Regions from separate parts of the Atlantibacter sp. genome, predicted to be linked through region 1. Evidence: predicted binding sites of a transcription regulator. Region 1 holds the regulator's gene; each other region holds the start of a gene.
What was found. The regulator Fur, encoded in region 1, represses iron uptake genes when iron is present. The targets are predictions, from matches to a motif close to ATAATAATGAGAACNACTATCAA.
Positions count from the first base shown of each region.

Region 2: a site for Fur is predicted at 4,058-4,080, ahead of fepB (Fe2+-enterobactin ABC transporter substrate-binding protein). Genes of this name have one in related genera too.
Region 3: a site for Fur is predicted at 2,971-2,993, ahead of feoA (ferrous iron transporter A). Genes of this name have one in related genera too.
Region 4: a site for Fur is predicted at 2,079-2,101, ahead of fes (enterochelin esterase). Genes of this name have one in related genera too.

Region 1 covers NZ_DAMBQK010000020.1:51,626-57,667, reverse strand. The annotation lists gene glnS (glutamine--tRNA ligase) at 1-909, shown strand, start outside; gene RT120_RS16530 (helix-turn-helix domain-containing protein) at 1,021-1,635, opposite strand; gene fur (ferric iron uptake transcriptional regulator) at 1,939-2,391, opposite strand; gene fldA (flavodoxin FldA) at 2,684-3,214, opposite strand; gene ybfE (LexA regulated protein) at 3,364-3,645, opposite strand; gene ybfF (esterase) at 3,787-4,554, opposite strand; gene seqA (replication initiation negative regulator SeqA) at 4,736-5,278, shown strand; gene pgm (phosphoglucomutase (alpha-D-glucose-1,6-bisphosphate-dependent)) at 5,303-6,042, shown strand, end outside.
Region 2 covers NZ_DAMBQK010000035.1:784-6,825, reverse strand. The annotation lists gene entA (2,3-dihydro-2,3-dihydroxybenzoate dehydrogenase EntA) at 1-367, opposite strand, end outside; gene RT120_RS20765 (isochorismatase family protein) at 367-1,218, opposite strand; gene RT120_RS20760 ((2,3-dihydroxybenzoyl)adenylate synthase) at 1,230-2,840, opposite strand; gene entC (isochorismate synthase EntC) at 2,840-4,030, opposite strand; gene fepB (Fe2+-enterobactin ABC transporter substrate-binding protein) at 4,241-5,197, shown strand; gene entS (enterobactin transporter EntS) at 5,192-6,042, opposite strand, start outside.
Region 3 covers NZ_DAMBQK010000007.1:62,205-68,246, forward strand. The annotation lists gene greB (transcription elongation factor GreB) at 1-193, opposite strand, end outside; gene RT120_RS08880 (Tex family protein) at 329-2,647, shown strand; gene feoA (ferrous iron transporter A) at 3,099-3,323, shown strand; gene feoB (Fe(2+) transporter permease subunit FeoB) at 3,348-5,666, shown strand; gene feoC ([Fe-S]-dependent transcriptional repressor FeoC) at 5,676-5,912, shown strand; gene RT120_RS08900 (DUF1471 domain-containing protein) at 5,970-6,042, opposite strand, start outside.
Region 4 covers NZ_DAMBQK010000003.1:14,045-20,086, reverse strand. The annotation lists gene RT120_RS04030 (TonB-dependent siderophore receptor) at 1-1,905, opposite strand, end outside; gene fes (enterochelin esterase) at 2,148-3,377, shown strand; gene RT120_RS04020 (MbtH family NRPS accessory protein) at 3,394-3,609, shown strand; gene RT120_RS04015 (enterobactin synthase subunit F) at 3,606-6,042, shown strand, end outside.

The DNA.
Region 1 (6,042 bases):
CCACGTCAGTATGAATTCTCTCGTCTGAATCTTGAGTATGCGATTATGTCAAAACGCAAACTCAACCTGCTGGTGACGGAAAAGATCGTTGAAGGCTGGGACGACCCGCGTATGCCGACCATTTCAGGTCTGCGTCGTCGCGGTTATACCGCTGCCTCTATCCGTGAGTTCTGCAAACGCATCGGCGTGACTAAGCAAGACAACACGGTAGAAATGGCTGCGCTGGAAGCCTGCATCCGTGAAGATCTCAACGAGAACGCGCCGCGTGCCATGGCGGTTATCGACCCGGTGAAACTGGTGATCGAGAACTATCCGCAGGGCCAGAGCGAAAGGGTCACGATGCCAAACCACCCGAACAAACCGGAGATGGGGAGCCGTGAAGTGCCGTTCAGCGGCGAAGTGTGGATCGACCGCGCCGACTTCCGCGAAGAGGCTAACAAGCAATACAAGCGCCTGGTGCTGGGTAAAGAAGTCCGCCTGCGTAATGCCTATGTGATTAAAGCTGAGCGTGTAGAAAAAGACGCGGAAGGCAACATCACCACTATCTTCTGTAGCTACGACGCAGAAACCCTGAGCAAAGACCCGGCGGACGGCCGCAAAGTGAAAGGCGTGATCCACTGGGTGAGTGCCAGCCATGCGTTACCGATTGAAATCCGCCTGTACGATCGTCTGTTTAGCGTGGCAAATCCCGGCGCGGCAGAAGATTTCCTGTCGACTATCAATCCAGAGTCGCTGGTGATCAAGCAGGGTTTTGGCGAGCCGAGCCTCCAGGATGCGGAAATGGGCAACGCGCTGCAATTCGAGCGTGAAGGTTATTTCTGCCTCGACAGCAAATATTCCAAACCTGGACATCTGGTGTTCAACCGTACGGTAGGGTTACGCGATACCTGGGCGAAAATCGGGGAATAAGATTTCATTGCTAAAACGCCGCGTAATGCGGCGTTTTTTTGCGCGAAGCTTCTTAAATGAAAAGAGAAAGGCCCGGAGAACGTCTTAGGTTGCGATGAATGGCCTCTCGCATCAACTGAGTTTTTCAGGCAGTTGATTGATCGTCAGCAATTTGCCTCTTTTAACATCAATATGATTTTTAGCGCGCATCGCGGACAAAACTTTCATGACGATGCTGCGGGATAAATTGGTTCGTTTGACGATGAAATCCGCAACATTGATTTTTGACCGCATAAACTCATCTAATTGATTAAGATGGAGGAGATTCCCCTTTATCATTTGATAACTATTTCGCCCCATCATCATCTCATCCCGATAAAGTAAGCTTTCTATATACCACGATAAAATTGCCGGTATTAAGTGCAGCGAATGATTATCGTCAAGCCGCTGCATGAAAATGTCCAGAGGCACTAATTGGAAATGGCATTGCGTATCAGCATAAATGCGCAGATAGGCCAGATTTCGGGCATTACCGGTTAGCCCATACAGCGCTGGTGCAGTTTGTTTTTCGAATAATAATCTATCGCTGCTGCGAATGATAGAAAACTGCCCACCATGAATCAGCGTAACGGTATGGGGTCTTACGGGTATTAAGGTATATCTTTCAACACGCGTAAGTTTGTTATAGTCAGTGAATAAATCCGTTAAGCGATATAATTCAGAGAGGGGTTTCTGCGGTAATGTCATTGCGATTAACCAGATTTATTTTATCGGATGCGATGTTACTCACTATTTTAAGTGATGGCATTTTTAAACCGCAACGCAACAAACAGGCCCGACGGGTAATAAGACGTCACAATATATCATAACCTACTGATTCGTATGGTTATTGATATATTCTTAAAACATCATTCATATTATTTAATTCATTACAGGATTTACTTAAAGGTTTCATTATTAAGCAAGCCATGCCTGTTATTTTTTAAATCATCAGAAATAAAAAAGCCGACATTAGTCGGCTTTTACTGGAATTCATGATTCTAGAAAAAATTACTTTTCTGCAATCTCATGCGCATTTTCGTCTTCGCGGCAATCGCCTTCTGCGCAATGGCCATACAGGTACAGGCTGTGGTTAGTTAAGCGAATACCGTGACGGGAGGCAATTTCACGCTGGCGCGCTTCGATTGAATCATCGCTAAACTCGATCACTTTACCGCAGTCCAGGCAAATGAGGTGATCGTGATGATGCTGCTGAGTCAACTCGAAAACGGATTTGCCGCCTTCAAAATTATGGCGTGTGACGATTCCGGCATCATCAAACTGGTTAAGAACGCGGTAAACGGTCGCTAACCCAATCTCTTCACCCATATCGATCAGGCGTTTGTATAAGTCTTCCGCACTGACATGGTGGTTGTCCGGCCCCTGCAACACTTCGAGGATTTTTAACCTCGGAAGCGTGACTTTCAGGCCAGCCTTTTTCAATGCGGTATTGTTGTCAGTCATGCGGAATTTGTCCTGTTACGTAACGATTCGCTCCTCAGGGAGCAAGAGATCGATGCAAGGCATTATGCGTTTCATTATAGAACTGCCATGGCTAAATGAAAACTGCAACTGCCTTGCTTAAAAATACCCAAAATCGTGGCGCTGCCTGCATTTGTTGCAAAATCACCCGATGCGTAAGGCGTGTATTGTACAGGTCTGGAGGCAAAAGTTAAAAATTTGTAGCAATTATTTTTATCGCTTTTGCCTATCAATTAAGATAAAAAGACGCTAATTGACTTAGCGCCTTTAATAATCAGGCGTTGATGATGTCCTGCAGGTGCAGCTCTTCAGAAACCTGTTTCACCCATTTTTCAACGCGTTCTGCGGTGAGTTCCGGTTGGCGATCTTCGTCGATGGCAAGACCGAGGAAGTGATCGTCATCCGCCAGGCCTTTGGAAGCTTCAAAGTGATAGCCTTCAGTCGGCCAGTGGCCAACGATAGTTGCGCCACGCGGTTCAATAATGTCACGCATGGTGCCCAGGGCATCGCAGAAGTATTCGGCATAGTCTTCCTGGTCGCCACAACCAAACAGGGCAACCAGTTTATTGTTGAAATCAATCTCTTCGAGGGTCGGGAAGAAGTCATCCCAGTCGCACTGCGCTTCGCCGTAATACCATGTAGGGATGCCCAGCAGCAAAATATCAAAACTTTCGAGGTCTTCTTTGCTGCTTTTAGCAATATCACGCACTTCAGCAACATCTTTACCAAGCTGTTTTTGAATCATTTTTGCGATATTTTCAGTGTTGCCGGTATCGCTGCCGAAGAAAATGCCTACGATTGCCATGAGTAAAATAACCTCTTGAAACTTAATGAGATGGTTGAGGCAAAAAGCCTACAGATAGGGCAATCATAGCAGAACAGACAAGCTGGCGGAAATCTCTATCACGGCCATGTGCACAGTCTGCTACATCGCGCCGTGTTTTTAGATAACTCTCAGTCCTTAAGGGCGGCGAGCTGTGACAGCAGAATATCTTCGATCAATTCGCTGCGGCTGATATTGCGGGCCTCTGCCAGCATGTTGAGCGCGTCAACCGCTTCAACGTTCAGTTTGAGCTCAACGCGCTTGAGCCCGCGCACTTTGTCGCGCTTTAACTGGTTGCGCTTGTTAATGCGCAACTGTTCATCGCGTGACAGCGGGTTAGTTTTGGGTCTGCCCGGGCGGCGTTCGTCCGAGAACAGATCTAATGTCGTACGGTCCGTTTGTTCTTTGGCCATGATGCGCGTTTTGACAGGGAAAACAGGGTGCAGGAGCGGGGCTCGGATGCAGTTAAGCGCGCCATCATACATGAGGGAATCCAGCGCGCCAACGCGTTAACGGCACTCTGAGTTATCAGCCGCTTTATTTTTAACCATTTTTTACCCGGCATCGAGGTAGCGGCGGATTGCCCGTACCACCGCCTGCGGTTTTTCGGCATGAACCCAGTGGCCCGCGCCCGCTACGACGTGCGCGCGCGCCTGAGGGAATTGCGCAAGCAGCGCCTCGCGATGGCTTTCATCCACGTACGGCGAATTGCCGCCGCGAATAAATAGCGCCGGATGATCCCAGGCGGGCACCGTTTCCCAACCGACGATATGTGAATACTGATCCCACAGCGCTGGCACATTGAAACGCCACTCGCCGGATGCGAAAGATTTGAGCAGAAACTGAATCACCCCTTCTTCAGGGATTTGTTCACGCATCAGCGCCGCCGCATCCTGGCGAGAGGTGATCCCGGCTTCGCTGACGGCATTAATCGCGGCGAAAATTTCATCGTGCCGCCGCACCCGGTAATTCACCGGCGCGATATCAATCGCCACCAGTTTATCGATGCGTTGCGGCGCGATTTTGGTTGCCGCCATCACAGCTTTACCGCCCATGGAGTGACCGATAAAAGTGGCTTTGTCGATACTCAGTTCGTCGAGCGTATCAATCAGATCCTGTGCCATGGCCGGATACGTCATGATATCGCTGCGCGGTGACAATCCGTGGTTGCGCATATCCACCTGGATAACGTCGAAATCGGTAATCAGTTCGCGCGCCAGCACGCCCAGGTTATCCAGGCTGCCGAACAGGCCGTGAACCAGCACGACCGGTGAGGCGTTATGCGATTGTTGTGCAGTTTGCGCTCGGGTATGTAATTTCATGGCAAAGTTCTTTTTTTGCAGGTGTCAGGTTAGGGTATTATGTTGAACATTCTGCCGCCCGGTCGCAAGATCCAGTTAAATCTGACTTTTGCCGCCTTCCTGGCTTGACGCTATCCGCTGTTGGGGTTTGATCCTATACTCCCAACGATTTGTATTCAGAAAGATATCGCACTGGATTAAAATGAAAACGATTGAAGTTGATGACGACCTTTATCGCTATATCGCGAGCCACACCCAGCACATTGGTGAAAGCGCGTCCGACATTTTGCGTCGCATGCTGAAATTCAACCCCGCGCAACCGCAAGTCGAAAAACCGGCGAAAGAGGGCAGCGCGGCCGTCGCCGTGATGGAAGAAAAACCCGCCAACAACCCCAAAGATCGTGTACGCGCTGTTCGCGAGCTGCTGCTTTCTGACGAATACGCTGAACAAAAGCGTGCCGTCAACCGTTTCATGCTGGTGCTGTCTACACTCTATACACTGGATCCAAAAGCGTTCGCCGATGCCACCGAGTCGTTGCATGGCCGCACCCGCGTCTATTTTGCGGGCGATCAGCAAACGCTTTTGCAGAGCGGTAATCAAACCAAACCCAAACATGTGCCAGGTACGCCATACTGGGTGATTACCAACACCAATACCGGTCGTAAATGCAGCATGATTGAACACATCATGCAGTCAATGCAGTTCCCGGCGGAATTGATTGAAAAGGTTTGCGGCACCATTTAACTAATGCGTCAAAAGGACCAGGCCATGGCAATTCATAACCGTGCAGGGCAGCCTGCACAACAGCGTGATTTGATTAATGTTGCCCAACTCACCGCACAATATTACGTGCTGAAACCGCAGCCGGGGAATAGCGAGCATGCGGTGAAATTCGGGACGTCCGGCCATCGCGGCAGCTCGGCGCGCCACAGTTTTAATGAACCGCATATTCTGGCGATTGCCCAGGCCATCGCGGAAGAACGCGCAAAAAACGGTGTTACCGGCCCCTGCTTTGTGGGTAAAGACACGCACGCGCTTTCCGAACCGGCGTTTATCTCGGTACTGGAAGTGCTTGCCGCCAACGGCGTGGATGTGATCGTTCAGGAAGACAACGGCTATACGCCGACCCCGGCGGTCTCTAACGCTATTCTGGTCCATAACCGCCAGGGCGGAAAACAGGCGGATGGTATTGTCATTACCCCGTCCCATAACCCGCCTGACGATGGCGGCATCAAATACAATCCGCCCAACGGCGGCCCAGCTGACACCAACGTTACTAAAGTGGTGGAAGACCGCGCTAACGCGCTGTTAGCGGAAGGCCTGGCGTCAGTGAAACGCGTTTCACTGGATGAAGCCTGGGCGAGCGGGCACATTACTGCGAAAGATCTGGTGCAGCCCTTTGTCGAAGGGTTGGCGGATATCGTCGATATGGCGGCTATCCAGAAAGCGGGCCTGACGCTGGGCGTCGATCCGCTGGGCGGCTCGGGTATCGAATACTGGAAGCGCAT
Region 2 (6,042 bases), on a different contig from region 1:
TTTGCTTACGGAAAACGGGCATGAGCTGCTGATACAGGTTAAATGCGCCGCCCACGTTGACCGCAAAAGTCTGCTGCCAGTCGGCCTGCGACAGCGCATCGGTCGGCCCCATACGCAAAATCCCCGCCGCGTTGACCAGCACATCAAGGCGCGGCTGCGATGCCAGTAACCGCTCACAAACCTCAGCCACCTGCCCGGCGTCGGCGATATCCAGTTGCTCAGTCGCGAACGGGTAATCGCCGTTAAACACCAGATCAAAGCCGATAACCGTCGCGCCCTGTTGATGAAATGCCCGCGCAGCGGCATAACCGATGCCCTTCCCGGCACCGGTCACCCAAACCGTTTTTCCGTCAAACATCCCGGCCATCAGCGCGCGTCCCTGGACAGCAGCGCCCACCACGCGTCGAGAGTGGGTTTCTTCGCCAGCATCACGAAATCGATGTCCGGGTAAACCTGCCGCCAGCGCGAGGCCAGCGCCATCATGCGCACCGAATCCAGACCGTAGTCGATCAGGTTTTCGTCATCCTCCGGCTCGTCGGATTCATCCAGCAGCGACAGCACCAGCGCACGCAGTTGCGCTTTGCTTTGCGGCGTCGGCAGCAAATCGGCAGCCATCACTACGCGTCCGGCGCGGCCCGCCACGTATTTCAGCGCCATCAGGTGCTCTTCGCGGCTGAAATCCGCCAGCGCGTCGGCCACCATAAACGGCTGGATATCACGCATAAACGCGTCGGTGGCGGTGGTCATACAGCCGATGTGGGCGTATACGCCGCAAATCAGCAACTGATCGCGGCCAGACTCTTTCAGCGCCTGCTCCAGCGGCGAGCGGTGAAACGCGCTGTAGCGCCACTTTACCAGCACCGTGTCGTCGCTGTCGGGGGCCAGTTCCGCCACCACACGCTGCTGTTCCGGGTAATGATTCAGCCCCGGTCCCCACATATCGTTCAACAGTGCGCGGTCTTCCGGGCTCTGGTTTTCCGGCTGCGCGGTGTAATAGATCGGAATACCCTGCTGTTTGCAGTAGCGGCGCAGGGCGGCGATGTTAGCGATCACCTCGGCCATCATCGGGCAGTTCTCGCCCCAGAAATTGACGAAATAATCCTGCATATCGTGGATTAACAGCGCGGCGCGCGCCGGTTCAAAGGCCCACTGCACTTTATTGTCTGGGATATCTGCCGCGCCCGGCAGGCTGTACGCGTTAAGTTTTGGGATCGCCACGGTATTCTCCTTCATGATGCCGACTGGCGGTCAGCCAGCCGTTGACGCAACTGTTTTTTATCGACTTTGCCCACCGGCGTGAGCGGCAGTTCAGCCACGCTCTCCACCCGGTCCGGCAGTTTGAAATCGGCGACGCCAAGCTCGCGCAGGTAGCGGCGGATCTCCACCGCTTTTACCGCCCGGCGCGTCACCAGAAATGCGCAGCTTTTCTCGCCCATCAGGCTGTCTTCCATCGACACCAGCGCCGCCTGGATAATCGCCTCATGGCGCAGCAACAGGTTTTCGATCTCTTCGGCGGCGATCTTCTCACCGCCCCGGTTAATCTGATCTTTCTCGCGGCCCTGCACGGTGATATAGCCGTCCTCGTCGATGACGATCAGATCGCCGGAGCAGTAAAAACCGTCGGCATCGAAGGCCTGGGCGTTGTGCTCCGGGCTCTGGTAATAGCCCCGGAAGGTGTAAGGGCCGCGCGTCATCAACCGCCCAACCTGCCCGGCAGGCAGCGGGTCGCCGTTTTCATCGGCTACCCAGACTTCGTCGTCCGGGCACATCGGGCAGCCCTGGGTGTTGAAGATGCGCTGCTCGCTGTCATCAAGGCGAGTGTAGTTCACCAGCCCTTCCGCCATGCCAAAGACCTGCTGCAACTGGCAGCCAATATCGGCGGGAATGCGCGCCGCCAGCGAATTCGACAGCCGCGCGCCGCCGACCTGCAATAGCTTGAGCGAAGCCAGCTGTGCGCGATCTTCGCCATCCATCAGCGCCTGCAACCACAGGCTGACCGTCGGGGGCACCAGCGCGGTGACGTTGATGTGATGGTGGGCGATCAGCGGGAAGCAGTGGCTGGCGCTGGGATCGTTAGCCAGCACCACGGTGCCGCCCGCCAGATAAACCCCCAGCGCGCCCGGCGAACTCATCGGGTAGTTGTGGGCCGCTGGCAAGGCGCACAGATAGCGGGTAGTGGCATCGAAACGGCAGATTTCGTTGCTGCGGCGGATGCTGTAGTAGTAATCGTTATGGGTGCGCGGGATCAGCTTCGGCGTGCCGGTACTGCCGCCGGAGAGCTGGAAAAAGGCCACTTCATCCGCTGGTGTCGGGGTGGCGATAAAAGTGTCAGCCGGTTCGTCGAGTAACCGCGCCAGGCTTAATGCGCCTTCATCGCGGTTGAGTAAAACGTGGCGGATTGCCGGAGAAACGTCGCGCAACTGGGCCAGGTAATCATCGCTGGCGAATAACCCGTGGGCGCGATCGGCAATCAGCAATACCGGTTTAATCTGCTGCGCATAGGCTTCCAGTTCGGTGCGCTGATGGCTGAACAGCGCGTTCACCGGCGCGACGCCGATTTTCAGCAGGGCAAAAAAGACGATGTAAAATTCAGCCACGTTGCCCAACTGCACCAGCGCGGTTTCGCCACGGCGTAAACCGCGCCGCGACAGCGCCGCCGCCAGGCGGTCAGACGCCTGGTCAAGCTCGCGGTAAGTGAATACGCGCTCGCCATCAATCAGCGCCACCGCGTCGTTGTTGGCGTGGCGCTCCAAAATGTCGCTCAGCGGCAAGTCGAGCCAGTAGCCCTTCGCGCGATAGCGGGCGGCAAACTCATCCGGCCAACGGGTGTAAGGAATAATCATGACGCGCTCCTGTCGTTCAGGCCAAATACGTTGAGCATGGTGGAGAGCTTGACGCCCGTTTCATGCCATTCCGATTCCGCCACCGACGCCGGGACAATCCCCGCACCGGCGAAACAGCGGATCTGCTTGTCGTTTAACTGCGCGCAGCGGATCGCCACCGCCCACTCGCCGTTACCCTGGTCATCGCACCAGCCGACGATCCCGCCAAACAGCTCGCGGTCGAACGGCTCGAGTTCAGCGATCAGTTGCCGGGCGACGGTATGCGGAAAGCCGCTCAACGCAGGCGTCGGGTGCAGCAGACAGGCTAGCGACAGCGCGTTTTCCTGCTCTGAGCAGGTTTCGCCGGTAATGGCGGTAGCCAGATGCCACAGCGTCGGGGTGGTGATGAGTTCAGGGGTTTCCGGCACCCGCAGGCGCTGGCTGCGGCCAGTGAGGATCTGGCGCATCGCCTGAGTAACCAACTGGTGTTCGTGGCGATCTTTGGTGGAATTCAGCAGGCGATCGCCCGCCAGTTTATCTTCTGTCCCATTGGGATGACGGCGCGCCGAACCGGCCAGCGGCAGCGAGCAAAAGTGGTTTTGCTGTTTACGCAGCAGCAGTTCCGGGCTGGCACCGATCAGCGCGCTACCGTCCGCCAGCGGAACGTGGAAGTTATAGCTGGCGGGATTGAGCGCCACCAGCCGGTTCAACAGTTGATTGCGATCCAGCGCGTCGTTGGTGGTGATATCAATCAGGCGCGACAGCACCACTTTGCTGACGTCCGGCGTGGCGGTCAGCGCGGCGGCGCGCTCTACCATCGCCAGGAACTGCGGTTTCTCCGGGATTGCCTGCTGCGCCATCAGCTGTAGCTGCGGCGGCGCGGCGGCGCGCGCGCTGGCGAGCATCGCGCTGTGGGAAAACGCCTGATAATCGCGCGGTACAAACAGCGCCGAGGGTTTACGGGTATCGAACGGGATTGCGCCGACCACAATCGGCTGCGAACAGCCCCTCTCACGGGCAGCGGCGAACGTCGCACGAAGTTGCTGCTGGAACTCGCCGTTAAGATCTTCGCCGTCTGCGGCGGGGGTGGTCAGCCGGGTCAGACAGCCGGATGTCACCAGATTGCGATGCGGCGACATTAAGAAAAAGCTGTCAGATGAAAGGGTGACAGCGTGCTGTTGGAATTCCTCTGCCAAAGACGCCTCCATACGCTCCTCCATAAAATGATAAGGTGTTTAATAATTATTATCATTTGCATTTGGTGGCGTAACCTAAGGGCAAAGCGCCCGATTGTCAATGCAGTGCGAGCGATTTCGGGCACAAAGCAACCGGCAATTGTTGTGAACAGTTCTTGCAACCGGGGCGGTCAATGTTGAAAATGAGAAGCATTACTAACCCTTACCGTGGGACTTTACGCCGTGAAATTACGCTTCGCTTTTGGGCTGCTGCTCTCCCTGCTCGTTTTCGGATTTTCCTCGCTCACCCAGGCCGCCGACTGGCCGCGCCAAATCCAGGACAGCCGGGGCACTCATACCCTGGACCAGATGCCGCAGCGCATTGTTTCCACCAGCGTCACGTTGACCGGTTCACTGCTGGCGATTGATGCGCCGGTGGTCGCCAGTGGTGCGACCTCGCCGGGCAACCGGGTGGCGGATGCGCAGGGCTTCTTGAAACAGTGGGGTGAAGTAGCGAAGCAGCGTAACGTGCAGCGGCTGTATATCGGCGAAGCCAATGCCGAAGCCGTGGCGGCCCAGATGCCGGACCTGATTTTGATCAGCGCCACCGGCGGCGATTCGGCGCTACCGCTTTACGATCAGCTCTCCGCCATCGCCCCCACGTTAATCATCAACTACGACGATAAAAGCTGGCAGCAGCTGTTAACTCAGCTCGGTGAAATCACCGGGCATGAAAAACAGGCCGCCGAGCGCATCGCCAGTTTCGATAAGCAGTTAGCCGAGGTGAAAGCGCAGATCGCCCTGCCGCCGCAGCCGGTAAGCGCGCTGGTGTATAACCCGGCGGCACACGGCGCGAATCTCTGGACGCCGGAATCGGCGCAGGGGAAATTGTTACAGCAGCTCGGTTTTACCCAGGCCGCCCTGCCCGCTAATCTGCAAACCAGCCAGTCGCAGGGCAAACGCCATGACATTATTCAGCTCGGCGGTGAGGATCTGGCGGCGGGTTTGAATGGCGAGACGCTGTTTTTGTTCGCCGGGGATGAGCGGGACGCCAAAGCGCTGGCGGATAATCCGCTGTTAAAACATCTGCCAGCGGTACAGCAGCATCGCGTTTACCCGCTGGGCACCGAAACTTTTCGTCTCGATTACTACAGCGCCAGCCAGCTCCTGATCCGGCTGACGCAGTTGTTTAAATCATGATGAGTGCGCCGCTTCCGGCGCGGGTTGACGGAAGCGGCGCAGTTCGTTGAGCAGTAGCGCCAGCAACACCCCCATCACCGCCAGCCCCAGACCGCTGACGCTCGCCGACGCGGCAGGCGTCAACAGCGTGCCAATTGCCCCCAGCAGCGCCGCGCCGATGGCATCCCCGGTCACGTTCTGCGCCGTCCACAGGCCGTTGATCCGCCCCAGCATGTCGTCCGGCGTCTGGGTTTGGATCAGGGTGTACTGCAACAGCGAGCTAATGGCGCTGAGATAGCCGAACAGCGCCAGGCACACCACTGCCAGCCCCCAGAACGGCATCACGCCGAATGCGCCCACCGCCAGGAAGGCCGCGACTGTGGTCGCCAGCATCACTCTGCCGGGCATCGCTGTATGCGCGATACGTCCGCTGGTCAGCGCGCCCAGCGCCGCGCCGAGCGGTACGGCGGCATATAAAAAACCAATCTGGCTGGCGGACATCTGCCAGTGGTTCGCCAGCGCCGGATACAGCACCCGCACCGCGCTGGCCATCGTCAATAACGCGCCCACCAGCGCCACGCCGCCGATCAGTGGGTTTCCCAGCAGAAACCGAAACGCCTGCATCAGCGCGCGCAGCGGGTGTTCGCGCTGCATCTGCGGGGCGGGCATACGCGGCAGGCTGAACAGCGGGATCAGCGTGATAAACGTCCCCATTGCCGCCAGACCAAAGTTCCACGCCACGCCGCCGCTCGCCAGCAGCAGCCCGCCGAGCATCGGGGCGATCACCGACCCGAGACGCACCGTCAGCATGGTGATCGCGCCCGCCTGCATCACGTTCTCGCGCCCCACCAGGCCCGGCGTGGCGG
Region 3 (6,042 bases), on a different contig from region 1:
GGAAGTGCACCCGCCGGTCAATCTGGCGCAGGATGCGTTTATTAAAGGTGTAGTCAGCATTTTCGGAGCGATCGCCGAGGCTCGCCGCCCAGGAGACGATTTTGGTGATTTCCGGGCGTTTCTCGTTCCAGAGATAGTCATGCTCTTGCTTAAGCTTGTTATACCCTTCGCGGGTAATCAGTTTGGTCGCCACGCGTTCACTCTCGGTTAATTAAACATAAACGGAACAGTCCGAATCCAGGGCAGCATCATGCGGCGACTGGCATTTTCATCCGGCAATCCGTATAACTGTGCCCTGAAATTTTCGCATCCAACAGATGAAATTGCCATGATGAATGATTCACTCAGCCGTATTATCGCCGGTGAACTTCAGGCCAGAGCCGAACAGGTCGCCGCCGCCGTTCGCCTGCTTGATGAAGGGAACACCGTACCGTTTATCGCCCGGTATCGTAAGGAAGTAACCGGCGGTCTGGACGACACGCAATTGCGTCAACTTGAGACGCGTCTGGGCTATTTGCGCGAGCTGGAAGAGCGCCGCCAGTCGATTATCAAATCGATTGAAGAGCAAGGGAAACTCACCCCGGAGCTGGCCTCCGCCATCAACGGCACGCTCAGCAAAACCGAACTCGAAGATTTATACCTGCCGTATAAACCTAAGCGCCGCACCCGCGGGCAAATCGCCATTGAAGCGGGCCTTGAGCCACTGGCGGACCTGCTGTGGAACACGCCGTCTCACGATCCTGAGACCGAAGCCGCAAAATTTATCGATGCCGATAACGGCGTGGCCGACAGCAAAGCCGCGCTGGACGGCGCGCGCTATATCCTGATGGAGCGTTTCGCCGAAGACGCTGCGCTGCTGGCGAAAGTCCGCGACTATTTGTGGAAAAACGCCCATCTGGTGGCGAGTGTAGTCAGTGGTAAAGAAGAGGAAGGCGCAAAATTCCGCGATTATTTTGACCATCATGAACCGATTGCAACCGTTCCTTCGCACCGCGCGTTGGCGATGTTCAGGGGCCGCAACGAAGGCGTGCTGCAACTGGCGCTGAATGCCGATCCGCAGTTCGATGAGCCGCCGCGTGAAAGCCACTGCGAGCAAATCATTATCGATCATCTGGGCTTACGCCTGAACAACGCCCCGGCTGACAGCTGGCGTCGCGCGGTAGTGAGCTGGACCTGGCGCATTAAGGTATTGATGCATCTGGAAACGGAGTTGATGAGCACCGTGCGCGAACGCGCCGAAGAAGAAGCCATCAACGTGTTTGCCCGTAACCTGCACGACCTGCTGATGGCGGCACCTGCCGGGCTGCGCGCCACTATGGGTCTCGATCCCGGCCTGCGCACCGGGGTAAAAGTGGCGGTCGTTGACGGCACCGGCAAACTGGTCGCCACCGATACCATTTATCCTCACACCGGCCAGGCTGCTAAAGCCGCCGTGGCGGTTGCCACGCTGTGCGCCAAACACAACGTCGAACTGGTGGCGATCGGTAATGGCACCGCGTCCCGTGAAACCGAACGTTTCTTCCTCGACGTGCAGAAGCAGTATCCGCAAATCACCGCTCAGAAAGTGATTGTCAGCGAGGCAGGCGCATCGGTTTATTCCGCCTCCGAGCTGGCGGCGCTGGAATTCCCGGATCTGGATGTGTCGCTGCGCGGCGCGGTTTCTATCGCCCGTCGTTTGCAGGACCCGCTGGCGGAGCTGGTGAAAATCGATCCAAAATCCATCGGCGTCGGCCAGTATCAGCATGACGTCAGCCAGTCACAGCTGGCGCGCAAACTGGATGCGGTGGTGGAAGACTGCGTAAACGCCGTGGGCGTGGACCTGAATACCGCATCGGTGCCGCTGTTAACCCGCGTGGCCGGGCTGACGCGCATGATGGCGCAGAATATCGTGAGCTGGCGCGATGAAAACGGCCAGTTCCAGAATCGCCAGCAGTTGTTGAAAGTCAGCCGCCTGGGGCCGAAAGCCTTTGAACAGTGCGCAGGCTTTTTGCGTATCAACCACGGCGATAACCCGCTGGACGCTTCTACCGTTCACCCGGAAGCCTATCCCATCGTTGAGCGGATCCTGGCCGCCACCCGGCAGTCGTTGCGCGATTTGATGGGCAACAGCAATGAATTGCGTAATCTGAAAGCGGTGGATTACACCGACGAGCGTTTCGGCGTGCCGACGGTGAGCGACATCATCAAAGAGTTGGAAAAACCGGGCCGCGATCCGCGTCCTGAGTTTAAAACCGCGCAGTTTGCCGAAGGAGTGGAAACCCTTAACGATCTGACGCCGGGCATGGTGCTGGAAGGCGCGGTGACTAACGTGACTAATTTCGGCGCTTTCGTGGATATCGGCGTCCATCAGGACGGACTGGTGCATATCTCCTCACTGTCGGACAAGTTTATCGACGATCCGCATAAGGTGGTGAAAGCGGGTGATATCGTGAAGGTCAAAGTACTGGAAGTGGATTTGCAGCGTAAGCGCATTGCACTGACGATGCGGCTTGATGAGCAACCGGGCGAAAGTACGCCGCGCCGCAGCGCAGGCGGCCCTGCCTCCCGCCCGGCGCAGCAGCAAAAACCCCGGGCGCGCGATAATAAGCCTTCGGGCAATAGCGCTATGGGTGATGCCCTCGCCGCCGCTTTTGGTAAAAAACGTTAAAAAAACAGGCCGGGAAACCGGCCTTTTATTGCAGATGTCATATTTCGCAATATGAGAAAAGAGGCTTGTTTTCGATTATTGATTTTATTGAATTTACCTGCACCGATTATCATAAAATAAACGCGCCATTCTCATTTTAATAACAAAAAAATGATCTCAGCAACCTTTATCGCGTTATTACCCGCGCACCCGATTTTAACCCAATCCCTTGAAAGTATTAATTTTTCTTAATACAGGCTCATTTCAAGCGTTTATTTTTCATTCTTTGCGCCAAAACAACGAATGGTTAAATATTGTATTTAGCAACACATTCTGCATTGAAGATAAAAACCATTCTCATTATCATACCTTTCCATCAAGATTATCCTTTTCCGCAAATGAATCTGGATTTCCCTGTCTGCCTTCCAGACAGGGAAATCGTGTTTCCGCTTACGAAAGATAAGAAGGCTTTATGCACTTTTGCGCTAACAGTACCTGGAAAATCACCGGCTTTGCCCGGGAAATTAGCCCGGCTTACCGTCAAAAATTACTTTCGTTAGGTTTACTTCCCGGCTCCTCGTTTGACGTGGTGCGCGTCGCCCCGCTGGGCGATCCGATCCATATTTCCACTCGCCGGGTAAACCTTGTATTACGCAAAAAGGATTTGGCGCTGGTACAGGTTGAAGCAACGTCCTGATCATTTCTTGAGTTCAGACTGAATATGAAAAAGCTAACCATTGGATTAATCGGCAACCCGAACTCAGGGAAAACCACCCTGTTTAACCAGTTAACCGGCTCCCGGCAGCGGGTGGGCAACTGGGCAGGGGTGACCGTTGAACGCAAAGAGGGTTTCTTCGCCACACCAGAGCATCAGGTCACGCTGGTGGATTTACCCGGCACCTACTCCCTGACAACGATCTCCTCCCAAACCTCGCTCGATGAACAAATCGCCTGTCATTATATTTTGAGCGGCGATGCTGACCTGCTGATTAACGTGGTGGATGCCTCTAACCTTGAGCGCAACCTCTATCTGACGCTGCAACTTCGCGAGCTGGGCATCCCCTGCATCATCGCCCTGAACATGCTGGATATCGCTGAGAAACAGCAGATCCGCATTGATGTTGATGCGCTGGCGAACCGCCTCGGCTGCCCGGTGGTGCCGCTGGTCTCCACGCGCGGACGCGGCATCGATACCCTGAAGCGGATTATCGACCGCGACCATCAGGCGCAAAACGCTATCGACGTGCATTACGCCGAACCGCTTTGCCATGAAGCGAACGCGCTGGCGGACCTGATGCCCGGCGAAATGCCGTTTACCCAACGCCGCTGGCTGGGTTTGCAGATGCTGGAAGGCGATATTTACAGCCGCGCGTTTGCGGGTGATGCCGCACAAAAGCTGGGCGTTTCCCTGGCACGCCTGAGTGAAGAGATGGACGATCCGGCGCTGCATATCGCCGACGCGCGCTATCAAAGCATTGCCGCTATTTGCGACAGCGTCAGCAACAGCTTAACGGCAGAGCCCCATCACTTAACCACCGCGCTGGATAAAATCGTTATCAACCGTTTTCTCGGCATCCCGGTGTTTTTGCTGGTGATGTACCTGATGTTCCTGCTGGCGATTAACATTGGCGGCGCATTGCAGCCGCTGTTTGACGTGGGTTCGGCGGCGATCTTTATCCACGGTTTGCAGTGGGTTGGCGCAACGTTCCACTTTCCGCAATGGCTAACTATTTTCCTCGCCCAGGGGATTGGCGGCGGTATCAATACCGTTCTGCCGCTGGTGCCACAAATCGGCATGATGTATTTGTTCCTCTCGTTTCTTGAGGATTCCGGCTATATGGCGCGCGCGGCGTTCGTGATGGACCGCCTGATGCAGTCCCTCGGCCTGCCTGGCAAATCCTTTGTGCCGCTGATCGTCGGTTTCGGCTGCAACGTGCCGTCGGTAATGGGCGCGCGCACTCTGGATGCGCCGCGTGAACGTCTGATGACCGTGATGATGGCACCGTTTATGTCCTGCGGCGCGCGGCTGGCGATTTTTGCGGTCTTCGCCGCCGCCTTCTTTGGCCAGCAGGGCGCGCTGGTGGTGTTTTCGCTGTATCTGTTAGGCATCGTGATGGCGATCCTCACTGGCCTGATGCTGAAGCACACCATCATGCGCGGCGAAGCGACCCCGTTTGTGATGGAACTGCCGGTTTATCATGTGCCTCACCTGAAGAGCCTGGTGCTGCAAACCTGGCAGCGCCTGAAATCCTTCGTGATGCGTGCCGGGAAAGTCATCGTAGTCGTGAGTATTTTCGTCGGGGCGTTAAACAGCTTTTCCTTCAGCGGCAAACCGGTAGACAACATTAATGATTCCGCGCTGGCGTCGGTGAGCCAGGTCCTCACCCCGCTACTGAAACCCATCGGCGTACAGGAAGATAACTGGCAGGCTACGGTCGGTCTGTTTACCGGCGCGATGGCGAAAGAAGTGGTGGTCGGTACGCTAAACACCCTGTACACCGCAGAAAATATCCACCAGGAAGAATTCGACGCCGCCAGCTTTAGCCTGATCGATGAACTGGGCGGCGCAGTAGAAGAAACCTGGCAGAGCCTGAAAGACACTTTCAGCCTGAGCGTGCTGATGAACCCGATTGAAGCCAGCAAAGGCGACGGTGAGATGGAAAGCGGCACCATGGGCATGATGAGCGCGAAATTCGGCAGCAGCGCCTCGGCGTACAGCTACCTGATTTTTGTGCTGCTGTACATTCCGTGCATTTCAGTGATGGGCGCTATCGCCCGCGAAACCAGCCGTAGCTGGATGGGTTTCTCCATTCTGTGGGGGCTGAATATCGCCTACTCGCTGGCGACACTTTTCTACCAGACCGTGACATTCCACCAGCATCCGCAATACAGCCTGACGTGCATCGTGGCGGTGGTATTGTTTAACGTACTGGTGCTGACGTTATTGCGCCGGGCCCGTAGCCGCGTTGACCTCGGCGTGCTGGGGCAGCGCAAGGCGGCGGAAGTCTGTTGTGAAACGTCTTCCAACCACTGCCATTAAGGTGAAAGCATGGCGACGCTGATACAGATACGGGATTTGCTGGCATTACAGGGGCGTCTGGAGGCCAGCCAGATGAGCGAGCTGCTCGCGACGCCGCGTCCAATGATTGACGCCATGCTGTCGCGGCTGGAGGCGATGGGCCGGGCAAAGCGCGTAACGGAAGATTTGAGCGGGTGTTTATCAGGCAGTTGTAAACGCTGCCCTGAAGGAAATGCTTGCCAAAAAACGTTCTGGACGCTTCAATAGCAAAACAAAAAAGAAAGGCAGTGGCACTAAAAAAGGCGGGTTACCCCGCCTTTTTCATTATTTGTACACGTCTGCTGTCGCGCGGACATCTTCAGTTTTCTTGTCGGCGCTGGTAATAACATAATAGGTG
Region 4 (6,042 bases), on a different contig from region 1:
GGAGTTCAGCGTAAACTCCGGGATGATCGACAGACGATCGCCGGTAGTTTTGTTTTTACTCTCCAGCATCCAGGTCATGTTGTTGCTCCACTGAACGGTGTCGGTCACCGGCACGTTCAGCGTCCCTTCCAGCCCTTCAACCACGGCTTTCGGCACGTTTTCCCACTGGTAGATATCGGTGGTGGTTCGGCCATTGTTGGTGCGGCCAATCGGCGCATAACCTGCTTCGATTTTGTCGCGATAGTCGTTGCGGAACCAGGTCACGCCCGCCAGCCAGCCTTCGTGTTTGTACTCCAGGCCAATCTCTTTGTTGATGCTGGTTTCGGCATCCAGATCGTCGTTACCCATCATGTAACAGCCGCCCGCGCTGGCGTAACAGCCCTGACCACGGCTGTACAGAATGTAATTCGGGTTGGTCTGGTACAGGCTCGGCGCTTTATAGGCGCGGGCGATACCCATTTTCAGGGTGATATCGTCGGTCAGGCCCTGGGACAGGTTCAGCGCCGGGCTCCAGTTATCGCCCACGATGGAGTGATGATCGAAACGCAGGCCCGGCGTCAGCATGGTGCTGTCGGTCAGCTCGATGTTGTTTTCAGCGAACAGCGAGAAAATTTCCGCGCTGGAATACGGGTTGCGGTTGGTGCTGTCGACGCCCGGGATCGGGCCGCCTTCAATCAGCGACTGGACGTTGGACGAGCGGTCCTTCATGCGCTGCTGGGTCCACTCAGTGCCCAGAGTCAGCGTCTGGTTAACCAGCACGTCGAGCGGCAGGTTGACTTCGCTGTGCAGGGTCACATCGCTTAAATCGATATCGGACTTCAGCGCGTCAGAGAAGATCCCTTCGGTGCCGCCCGCCAGGCCTTCATTGGTGCGCGAGTTACGGGTTTTCTCGTACTGCGCCCAGGTGCTGGACGTCACGCCGTTGTCCCAGCCGCCGTTCCAGGTGAGGGAGTAATCCTGGCGATACAGGCGGTTGGTCTCTTTGCCGTAGTTGCTCTTCACCAGTGCGTTGCTGTTGGTGTTCTGGGTGTCGCCCGCGTACAGGTTGCCCTGGCGGCCATAGCCCGCTTCAAATTCCAGCGACTGCTGTGGGGCAAACTCCCAGCGTAGCTGGCCGTTCACGTCTTTGTTTTCGACGCCTTCACGCCCGGCTGGCAGGGTGTTGGCGTAGGTGCCGGTACGCTCGGACTGATGGCCTTCGTTGATGTCCCACGCGTCGGCCTGGGTTTTATCGAGATTGCCGTACAGGCGGAAGCTGACGCTGTCGCCCAGCGGGCCGGTCAGGCTGAAGTTAGTGCGTTTGGTGGAACCTTCCTGCTTGTGTTCCGGTGCGTTCAGGTAGGTGTCCCAGGTGCCGTGCCACTCATTGGTGCTGCGTTTGGTGATGATGTTCACCACGCCGCCCGCCGCGCCATCGCCATAACGCGCCGCCGCCGGGCCGCGCAGCACTTCGATACGCTCAATCATTTCCGGCGGCACCCAACCGGTATCGCCACGGGTGTCGCGCTCGCCGCGCCAGCCCAGACGTACCGAGTTACGGCTGCTTACCGGTTTACCGTCGATCAGGATCAGGGTGTTTTCCGGGCCCATGCCGCGAATATCAATCTGACGATTGTTGCCGCGCTGGCCGCTGGTGGAGTTGCCGGTCAGGTTAACGCCCGGCATGGTGCGGATGATTTCCGAGACATCGCGTGCTGGCGGGTTTTTACGGATCTCTTCAGCGGTAATGGTCGATACGCCCGGCGCCTGCAAATTTTGCTCAGCGGCGGTGACGACCATGGTGTCTTCGTGTGTTTGCGCGCCATCTTCTGAGGTTGTGGTCTCGGCTGCCAGAACCGGCATAGCCGCGCCGTAAATCCCCAGATTGATTAACATGGCGAGGGAGTAATGGATTTTCTTATTCATTTTTTTTTGCCTGCTTTTCTCTGCTGTGTCTCGCTTTTTCCGTGCCAGGGGCGGATAGCAGCATGTTGTCGTCTAACAAATTTTTGGCGCACCAGAGGTGACTGCCAGGTAAACGCCAGTGAGTGAACAAAAACAACGGGATAATGCGCGCCAATACGCTATTGCAAATACGAATAATTATCAATAATATTATCAAACATTTCTTACGGTAATTTTTTAATGCCATATAATTCATAAGGTTGATGGTTGTGATGGTGCTCGAAACAGGAAGTGAGGCGTGGTGGCAAGCGCGCCAACAGCAGGGCATTCCCTTCGTTGAGCCAGTGGGAAAGGGCAAATGTCGGGTAACATTCTGGTGGCGCGATCCGGCTGGCGACGAGCGCCACTCCGCGCTACAGCGGGTGTGGCTGAATATTACTGGCGTCACCGATCATCACCAGCGGGCGCGTCCGGTGACGTTAACGCGCCATCCCGGCACCGATGTCTGGCAATACCAACTTGAATTAACCGATACCTGGCGCGGCAGTTACTGCCTGATCCCGTCAACCGCGACGGATGATTTCCCGCCGGAAGCCTTCACTGACGACATCCCTTCACCGATGGCGCTGCGTGCGGGCTGGCGCACATTGTTCCCGCAGGCGCAGGTCGATCCGTTTAATCCGCGCCAGTGGCGCGGCGGACGCGGGCATCCGGTGTGCGCGCTGGAAATGCCGCGCGCGCCGTTGCAACCGGGCTGGGACGCGCCGGATACGCCGCATCTGCCGCCTGTCTGCATCGACTGGCACAGCGAAAAACTCGCTAACGCCCGCAAGGTCTGGATATTTACCACCGGTGAGGAGAGCGGCGGCAATCGCCCGCTGGCGCTGCTGCTCGACGGCCAGTTCTGGGCGCAAAGTATGCCGGTATGGCCTGCGCTGCAATCCCTGACCGATCGGGGATGGTTACCGCCTGCGGTGTATGTGCTGATTGACGCCATCGACACCGCCCATCGCGGCGAGGAGTTGCCCTGTAACCCCGCGTTCTGGCAGGCGGTGCAGGACGAACTGCTGCCGCAAGTCCAACACATCGCCCCGTGGCGCGATGACCCGTCCACCACCGTGGTGGCGGGCCAAAGCTTCGGCGGGCTGTCTTCCCTTTACGCGGGCCTTAACTGGCCGCAGCGCTTCGGCTGCGTGTTGAGCCAGTCGGGCTCGTACTGGTGGCCTGGACGCGAAACTCAGCAGGGCTGGCTGATTTCGCAGTTAGAACAGGGCGCGCTGGGCCATGCACCGCTGCGGATTTTCCTTGAAGCGGGTAAGCGCGAACCGCTTGTCCATCAGGCCAATTTACGACTCTGCTCCCTGCTGCAACGCACCCAGCAACAGCTATTCTGGCGCGAGGTCGACGGCGGGCATGACGCGCTGTGCTGGCGCGGCGGCTTAACGGAAGGGCTGATTACCCTGTGGGGCGACAAGCTGCTTTCTGCGCGTTGAATTTCAGGAGTTTGCTATGGAATACACTAATCCCTTCGACAATCCGCAGGGGCACTTTTATCTGCTCAAGAATGCTCTCGGGCAGCTTAGCCTGTGGCCGGAAACCTGCGCGTTACCCGCCGGATGGGCCATCGTCGCGCCGCCGCGCCCGCACAGCGAGTGCGTGGCCTGGCTGGCACAGCGCGGCGGCGATGTGCATCCCGCCGTTTATGCCCAGGGGGTGGAAGGATGAAAATCCCCTCCGTGACCCTCCCGCTGATCGCCGCCCAGCCGGGGATTTGGGTGGCCGACGCCCTGAGCCAGCAGCCCGCCGCCTGGAGCGTGGCGCACTACATCGAACTTAACGGCGAGCTGGACGCGCCGCTGCTGGCTAACGCCATCGTCGCCGGAATGGGCGAGGCCGATACCCTACGGATGCGGTTTGCTGAAATCGACGGCGAACCGCGCCAGTGGCTTGATGAATTCCTCACTTTCCCGCCGCCCGAATGCATTGATTTACGCCATCACGCCGACCCTGCCGACGCCGCGCGGGCAATCATGCGCCAGGATTTGGCCCAGGATCTGCGCCGTTCGGCAGGGAAACTGCCCTGGTGCCACCAGCTATTGCGCCTGAGCGACACCCGATGGTTCTGGTATCAGCGTTATCACCATTTGCGGGTGGATGGCTTCAGCTTCACCGCTATTACCCGCCGGATCGCCGACATTTATCGCGCCTGGCATTCAGGACAGACGCCGGAGGCCTCGCCCTTTACGCCGTTTAGTGAGGTGGTGGAAGAGTACCAGCAGTACCAGGCCTCCAGTGGCTGGGTAAAAGACCGCGCTTTCTGGGCAGAACAGCTTGCCAGCTTGCCGGAGCCCGCCACGCTGTCGGACCAGCCGCTCACCACCCGCGAGCCGTCGCCGCAGTTGATTCGCCGCAGCGTGCAGTTCGACAACAGCCAGATTCAGGCGCTGTTGGCGAGCGCTCCCGGCGTGAACCCTGCCGACATGGCCTTTGCGCTGGTTTCCCTGTGGATTGGTCGCCTGAGCGGGCGCAACGACTTCGCCGCCGGGGTGATTTTTATGCGCCGGATGGGGTCGGCAGCGTTGTGCGCGACCGGCCCGGTGTTAAACGTGCTGCCGCTGGCGGTGCGCATCCCGCCCGCCGGAACGCTGCCGGAATTGGCCGCCAGCCTGGCGCGCGAGATGAAAAGCGCGCGTCGCCATCAGCGCTATGACGCCGAACAAATCCTGCGCGATGCCGGACGCATCACCCAACTGACGCCGCTGTACGGCACGGTATTCAACTTCAAAATGTTCGACTACCGGCTGGACCTCGGCGGTATCAACGGCATTACCCATCAACTGGCCTCTGGCCCGGTTAACGACATCGAGCTGGCGCTGTACCAGGACGAGCAGGGCAGTCTGGGGCTGGAAGTGTTAGCCAATGCGCAACGCTATCACGACGCGACCCTGGAGCAGCATATCGCCCGCCTGCCGCTGCTGCTGAGCCAGTTCGCGGCAAACCCGCAGTTGGCCTGCTGCGAAGCCGATGTGGTCCATCCCCATGAGGCGCAACTGATCGCGCGCATCAATGACACCAGCATGATGCTGCCCGCAGATACCCTGACGGCGGCGATTGCGCGCCAGGCGCTTAAAACCCCCGATGCGCCTGCGTTAGCGGACGATCGCTATCAGTTCAGCTACCGGGAAATGCGCCAGCAGGTGCACGCGCTGGCGGTGGAATTACGGGCGCAGGGCGTTGAACCCGGCGACGTAGTAGCGGTCGCGCTGCCCCGCTCGGTGTTTTTATCGCTGGCCTTACAGGCGATTGTCGACATCGGCGCAGCCTGGCTGCCGCTGGATACCGGCTACCCCGATGACCGTTTACAGATGATGCTGGAAGACGCCAGGCCGCGCCTGGCGATCACCAGCGCCGCCCTGGAAGTGCGTTTTGCCGGGCTGACCGCCCAGCCGCTGATGATTTACGACGCCCCGCTGGCGGCGTCTGGCGCGCCCGCGCGGGATCTTTCGCGCCCGGAACACACCGCCTACGTGATTTTCACCTCCGGTTCGACGGGACGCCCGAAGGGGGTGATGGTCGGCCAGGCCGCGATCGTTAACCGCCTGTGGTGGATGCAGGATCACTATCCGATGGCGGCGGGGGATGTGGTCTTGCAGAAAACGCCGTGCAGTTTCGACGTCTCGGTGTGGGAGTTTTTCTGGCCGTTTATGGTGGGTGCGCAACTGGTGATGGCCCCGCCGGAGGCGCACCGCGATCCGCAGGCGTTGCAGGCGCTGTTTGCCCGCTGGAACGTCACCACGACCCACTTTGTGCCGTCGATGCTGGCGGCATTCGTTGGCGCATTAACCAGCCCGCAGGCTATTGCCCGGTGCCGCTCTCTGCGCCAGGTGTTCTGTAGCGGCGAAGCGCTGCCGACCGAGCTGTGCCGACAGTGGCAAACCCTGACCGGCGTGGCGCTGCATAATCTCTACGGCCCAACCGAGGCCGCCGTGGACGTGAGTTGGTATCCGGCTTACGGCGCGGCGCTGGCGGCGGTAAAGGGCAACAGCGTGCCGATTGGCTACCCGGTGTGGAATACCGGCTTACGGGTGCTGGACGGGGCGATGCGCCCGGTGCCGCCCGGCGTGGCGGGGGATTTATACCTGACCGGCGTGCAGCTGG